2 regions of the Brenneria tiliae genome follow, and region 2 is predicted to be linked to the other one. Evidence: riboswitches for the same ligand, from Rfam matches in the RefSeq annotation. Region 2 holds a riboswitch; the other holds the start of a gene.
What was found. Region 2 has a riboswitch for thiamine pyrophosphate ahead of thiC (phosphomethylpyrimidine synthase ThiC). Riboswitches for the same ligand answer to the same signal wherever they lie in the genome.
Positions count from the first base shown of each region.

Region 1 (3,262 bases), on a different contig from region 2:
CCGCCTTTCATCAGCACCGCCCGACACCCCATATCCAGCAGCGCCTGCCCCTGCCGGCGCATTTCCCGCTCGTCCACGGCCGGCGCGCAATCAAGCAGGGCGGCCGCTTCCGGCAGGTTAGGCGTGATAATGGACACCTGCGGCAGCAATAAACGCCGGATCGACGCCACCGCGTCGGGAGAGAGCAGCGGATCGCCGCTTTTTGCCAGCATCACCGTGTCGAGCACCACATAGGGCACCGCGTAATGACGCAGACGCTCAGCCACCGCGTCAACGATATCGGTCTGCGCCAGCATGCCGATCTTGGCGCCGTCGATGCGCACATCGCTCAGCACGGAGTCAAGCTGGGCCGCGACAAATTCAGGCTCAATGCGGTAGACCGACTGAACGCCGCGCGTATTCTGCGCCACCAGCGCGGTAATCACCGTGGCGCCGTAAGCCCCCAGAGCCGAGAACGTTTTCAGGTCGGCCTGAATGCCCGCCCCGCCGCTGGGGTCTGTGCCGGCAATGGTTAACGCATTGATTCGTTTCATGCCAAATCCTCCCCGCGCAGACGATAGAGAGCGTCAAGAAAGGCCGGAATAAAACTGCCCGGCCCCTGGGCGCGGCGCGCGGCCTGTTGCCCGGCCAGCGACATCACGTAACAGGCCGCCGCAACGTGGGATAAGCGGTCGCCCTTCAGCGCGCAGAAAGCGGCGACCACCGCGGACAATGCGCAGCCGGTTCCCACCACGCGGGTCATGATTTTATCCCCGCCGCTAATCGCCCAGTCAAATGAACCGTCCGTTACGTAGTCCACTTCGCCGGTCACCGCGACGACGGTGGAGAACCTGCGGGCCAGCTCGCGGGCGGCGGACAGCGCGCTATGGGAATCGTCGGCGCTGTCCACGCCGCGGCTGCGCGCGCCCAGTCCGGCCAGCGCCATGATTTCGGAAGCGTTGCCGCGAATGGCCGCCGGTTTTAATTGCAGCAGTTCATGGGCGAATTCGCTACGGTAAGTCAGCCCGCCGACCGCCACCGGATCGAGCACCCACGGCGTGGCGGACTGATTGGCGCCGTGGACCGCCGCCAGCATGGCGTCGGCGCGATGGCGCTCCAGCGTGCCGACGTTGATCAGCAGCGCATCGGCCAATGCGCTGAACTGCGCGGCTTCGGCGGGGTCCACCACCATCGCCGGCGACGCGTTCAGCGCCAGCAGCACGTTGGCGGTGAAAGATTGCACCACATCGTTGGTGAGACAGTGCACTAAAGGAGACAAGGCGTGAAATTGCGTTAGCGAGGCCGCCGCCTGGGCAGCCGGTAAATCGACGGGTCGAGCGTTCATCATTCCCCCAACCGGCGTTCAAGAAGGCGGTAACCGGTTGGTCGGCATACCGTGACTTCCCTACGCTGGCATAATCCAGATCAGGTAATGCGGGTATTTCTCAGCCCTGTGGTTGATAAACCAGGGCACCCCGAGTCATGTAATTCATCGCCTATGGCTAGGCCTGTACAGTATCGCCAACAAACGCCGCGACAACAATGCCAATTTGCCGCGCGGCGGCAAGTTTGTGCTTAATTCGCGGCAAGATGGCGGCGGGCAACGCGCGCCGCGGCGCGCACCAGGCTCAGATCGCTGCCGCGCGGTCCGATAAGCGAAATCCCCAGCGGCGCCCCCTCTTTGTACGTCAGCGGCAGGTTCAGCTGCGGGATGCCGCACAGCACGGCAATGGACAACAAATGGTGCGACAGCTGCCGGGTCTGTTCAATATCCTCGTCCCGCGCGTCCAGCAGCGGCGCAATATCCGGCACCGTGGGCAATACCAGAATGCGATTGCCCAACAGCGCCTGCCAGTCCTGGCGAAAGCGCTCGCGTACGCGACAGGCGTTCTGATACTGCTCGTCCGTCACGCCGGCGCCCCAGGCAAAACGTCCGGCCACATCCGGTCCCAGCGCAAAACCGTAGCGGGTGATTTTTTCCCCCTGCGCCAGCCAGGCCTCGCGCCCCTGGATAAAACGGAAAGCCCAGTAGGCCTCTTCCAGCGCCGGAAGCTCGCCGGACAGCGGCGACAGTTCGCCGGCAACGTCCTTGATGCTTTCCAGCGCGGGCCGCAACGCCTGTTGCGATGCCGCGGGAAGCAGGTCAAACAGCCGATGGCTGATGACCCATTGCGCTTGTTGCGCCAGCGGGGCGTCGTCCTCACCCAGCAAACACTCCCCCACCCGCTCGAATAAGTCGGCGTCGCGGGTGAAGTAGCCCGCCGTGTCCATACTGGGGGCCAACGGCTGGCAATCATCCAGGGAAATCCGTCCGTGACTGGGGCGCAGGCCGAACAGACCGCAGTAACTCGCCGGCGTGCGGATCGAACCGCCGGTATCCGTTCCCAGGGCGAAATCGCACAAACCGTTGGACACCGCCGCCGCCGATCCCGATGACGACCCGCCGGGAATGCGTTCCGGCGCCGCGCCGTTGCGCGGCGTGCCATAGTGCGCATTCTTGCCGCTCATGGAAAACGCCATCTCGTTGGTATGGGTTTTCCCGACGAATTCCGCCCCCGCCTCCAGCAGCCGCCGCACCGTCGGCGCCGTGCGCTGCTTTATGCCCGACATGGCGAGCACGTGGGGACTGCCGCCGCCGGTCGGATACCCCGCGACGTCGAATAGATCCTTAACCGCGAAGGTAAAACCGGATAACGGTCCCTGAGGCGCATGCTCAACGGCGGCCGGCGGATAGGGCATAAAAGCGAAAGCATTATCTTGCATGATCGTTCCTTAAATTCACGACGGCGGATGGCTCTTCCACGCCGTCGTTCCAGTGATGACAACTGATTTGATGCCCGGCACTCACCTGCCGGGACGCCGGTATCTGGCTGCGGCACAGCTCGCTGGCGCGCGGACAGCGGGGAGAAAACGCGCATCCCGCGGGCAGGCGGGTCAGATCCGGCGGCGAACCGGGAATGCTGACCAGCCGTTCGCCTTTTTTCAGGCCCCCCTTGGGGCGGGTGCTCAGCAGCACCTGGGTATAGGGGTGAAGCGGATTATGCAGCAATTCATCCAGCGGCGCCTGTTCGACGATGCGCCCGCCGTACATTACGGCGACGCGGTCGGCCACTTCGACGGCCGCGCCGATATCATGGGTCACAAAGACGATGGAAAGCCCGAGCGCCTGCTGTAGCTCGCGCAGCAGAATCAAAATCTGAATCTGCACCGTGGCGTCCAGCGCCGTGGTCGGCTCATCGGCCAGCAAGAGCTGCGGCTGGCACGACAGCGCCAGGGCGATCAT
Region 1 covers NZ_JAKPCB010000102.1:306,016-309,277, forward strand. Annotated here, with positions in the region: gene thiD (bifunctional hydroxymethylpyrimidine kinase/phosphomethylpyrimidine kinase) at 1-533, opposite strand, end outside; gene thiM (hydroxyethylthiazole kinase) at 530-1,324, opposite strand; TPP riboswitch at 1,365-1,467, opposite strand; gene MFP24_RS20050 (amidase) at 1,555-2,742, opposite strand; gene MFP24_RS20055 (ABC transporter ATP-binding protein) at 2,732-3,262, opposite strand, start outside.
Region 1: linked by a shared signal. The riboswitch ahead of thiM (hydroxyethylthiazole kinase) and the one ahead of thiC (phosphomethylpyrimidine synthase ThiC) in region 2 are both predicted to bind thiamine pyrophosphate.

Region 2 (3,262 bases):
TAAAGGCCATCATCAGCGAGTGCGGGAAAGGCCAGGGCTGGGAACTGATATAGCGCAGGTTCTTGATTCGGATATGGCTTTCTTCCATCACCTCGCGGGCCACCGTCTGCTCCAGGGTTTCGCCCACCTCGACGAACCCGGCCAGCACCGTATACATGTTGCCGCGATGACGGTTGTGCTGGGCCAGCAGAATCTCGTCGCCGCGTCGGATCGCCACGATGATGCAGGGGGCGATCTGCGGGTAATAACGCTCCTTGCAGTGGCGGCACAGGCAGGCCAGCTCGGTTTTACTGCGCACCATCTCATGGCCGCAGTAGCCGCAGAATCGATGGGCGCGGTAAAACTCCGCCAGCTGTACGCCGCGCCCCGCCATTTGAAAAAGACCGACTTCCCGGTCGATTAACTGACGGACGGATGCCATATCGCTATCCCGGTTCTGGCAGACCAGCCGGACGGCCTGCCCCTGCCATTCGCCGATAAGTCGGGCGCTCTGCCCCTGTAATGACCAACTGGACGCCGTTCCCTGCGGCAACGCCCCCTCAGGGAGCCATATCTGGTTTGCGTGACTGACAACCCACCATCCGGTTTCGTCACCTTTTAGCGTGTGTTCCATATCTTTTCTATTGCTCCACTATCACTTCACTGGCATTTTACCACTCTGGGTGATTAGATAACTTTTATAACTGACGGTTATTTTCTACCATTCACGGAGCCAACAATGCTAAACCAGTTACAAAGCCTGACTGACCTCGTCGGTGGCAATAATGCGTTAATCGACCAATGGCTACAAGCGCGTAAGCAGCTGCTGATTGCTTACTACCATCTGGTTGGCATCAAACCGAACAAGGAAAAGCTCTCCCCGCTGGATGAAAAAGCGCTGGATGAATTTTGCCATAATCTGGTCGATTATCTATCGATCGGCCACTTCCACGTTTACGAGCGGATATTGCCGGAAGCCGCCGTCTTCGGCGAACAGAAAAAGGCGTTTTTCAACCAGCTTGATGAAGCATTAAAAAGCAACACCGAGCAGATTATGGCGTCTTACGACGGTCATTTGGCGGCCGCCATCGATGATGAAAACTGTATTGAATTCCAGCAGGCGCTGTCCCGCGTGGGGGAAACCCTGGCCGAACGTTTCGCGCTGGAGGACAATGTTATCCGGCTGATTTTTGATAATTAATATCTTTTTACTATCATATTGTTACCGTTCAGCATCTGACTTACCTTCACAGATACGCTTTCCTTGCTTTGACATACCCGAGCTGGCGTCATAAAGTGTCATCGTTGTAATCAGCCCGTTAATAGTAGGGCTATCTTGTCGGAGTGCCTAGCGCGTTTTCGTTTCTTGAGTGTTAAGCAAGAAAAGAAAATGCGCAGGCTGAGACCGTTAATTCGGGATCCGCGGAACCTGATCGGGTTAAGACCCGCGAAGGGAACAAGAGTAATGTGCCTGATTGAAACCTGCATCAATCACTCTGGCATACCTGGCGTTATTACTCCCTCCGAGCTCCAGACAAGCAATTTTCCCTTTACGCATCACAGGAACTTGCTATGTCTACCAAAATATCCTCATCCCGACCGCCCAAAGCCAGTCGCCGCGACCAGCGCGCGGCCGCCCAGCAGTTTATTGATACGCTGCAGGGGATGGCGTTTCCCAACTCGCGGCGTATTTATCTCACCGGTTCACGCGACGATATTCGCGTGCCGATGCGCGAAATCCAGCTTAGTCCGACGTTAGTCGGCGGCGGCAAGGACGACCCGCAGTACGAACCCAACGAACCGATCCCGGTGTATGACACCGCCGGTCCGTACGGCGATCCGGCATCGCGCCCGGACGTGCGCGTCGGATTAGCCAGACTGCGCGCCAACTGGATTGCCGAGCGCAACGATTGCGCAACGCTCGCCGCCGTCAGCTCGGATTTTACCCAACAGCGCCTGGCGGATGCCGGACTGGATCACCTGCGCTTCGAACACCTGCCGCGTCCGCTGCGCGCTAAACCGGGCAAATGCGTGACCCAGCTGCATTATGCGCGTCAGGGCATCGTCACCCCGGAAATGGAGTTTATCGCCATCCGCGAAAATATGGGCCGCGAGCGTATCCGCGGCGAGGTGTTGCGCCAGCAGCATCCCGGCGAGGGGTTTGGCGCCCGCCTGCCGGAGAACATCACCCCGGAGTTCGTGCGACAGGAAGTGGCCGCCGGGCGCGCCATCATTCCATCGAATATCAATCACCCGGAATCCGAACCGATGATTATCGGCCGCAATTTTCTGGTGAAGGTGAATGCCAATATCGGCAACTCCGCCGTCACCTCCTCGATTGAAGAAGAGGTGGAAAAGCTGGTGTGGTCCACCCGCTGGGGCGCGGACACCGTGATGGATCTCTCCACCGGACGCTATATCCACGAAACCCGCGAGTGGATCCTGCGCAACAGTCCGGTGCCCATCGGCACGGTGCCCATCTATCAGGCGCTGGAAAAAGTCAACGGCGTGGCGGAAAACCTGAGCTGGGAAATGTTCCGCGACACCCTGCTGGAACAGGCGGAACAGGGCGTCGACTATTTCACCATCCACGCCGGCGTGCTGCTGCGCTATGTGCCGATGACCGCCAAACGGCTGACCGGCATCGTGTCGCGCGGCGGCTCGATCATGGCCAAGTGGTGCCTGTCGCATCATAAAGAGAGCTTCCTGTATGAGCACTTCCGCGACATCTGCGAAATCTGCGCCGCCTATGACGTCGCGCTGTCGCTGGGCGACGGTCTGCGCCCCGGCTCGATTCAGGACGCCAACGATGAAGCGCAGTTCGCCGAACTGTATACGCTGGGCGAACTGACCAAAATCGCCTGGGAGTACGACGTGCAGGTGATGATCGAAGGTCCCGGCCACGTGCCGATGCAGATGATCCGCCGCAATATGACCGAAGAGCTGGAGCACTGCCACGAAGCGCCGTTCTATACGCTGGGCCCGTTGACCACCGATATCGCCCCCGGTTACGACCACTTCACCTCCGGCATCGGCGCGGCGATGATCGGCTGGTTCGGCTGCGCGATGCTCTGTTACGTCACCCCGAAAGAACACCTGGGGCTGCCGAATAAGGAAGACGTCAAACAGGGGCTGATTACCTACAAAATCGCCGCCCACGCCGCCGACCTGGCGAAGGGGCACCCCGGCGCGCAGATCCGCGACAACGCCATGTCCAAGGCGCGTTTCGAATTCCGCTGGGAAGATCAGTTCAATCTGGCGCTCGACCCCGAAACCGCCCGCG
Region 2 covers NZ_JAKPCB010000080.1:25,725-28,986, reverse strand. Annotated here, with positions in the region: gene nudC (NAD(+) diphosphatase) at 1-613, opposite strand, end outside; gene rsd (sigma D regulator) at 719-1,180, shown strand; TPP riboswitch at 1,310-1,452, shown strand; gene thiC (phosphomethylpyrimidine synthase ThiC) at 1,552-3,262, shown strand, end outside.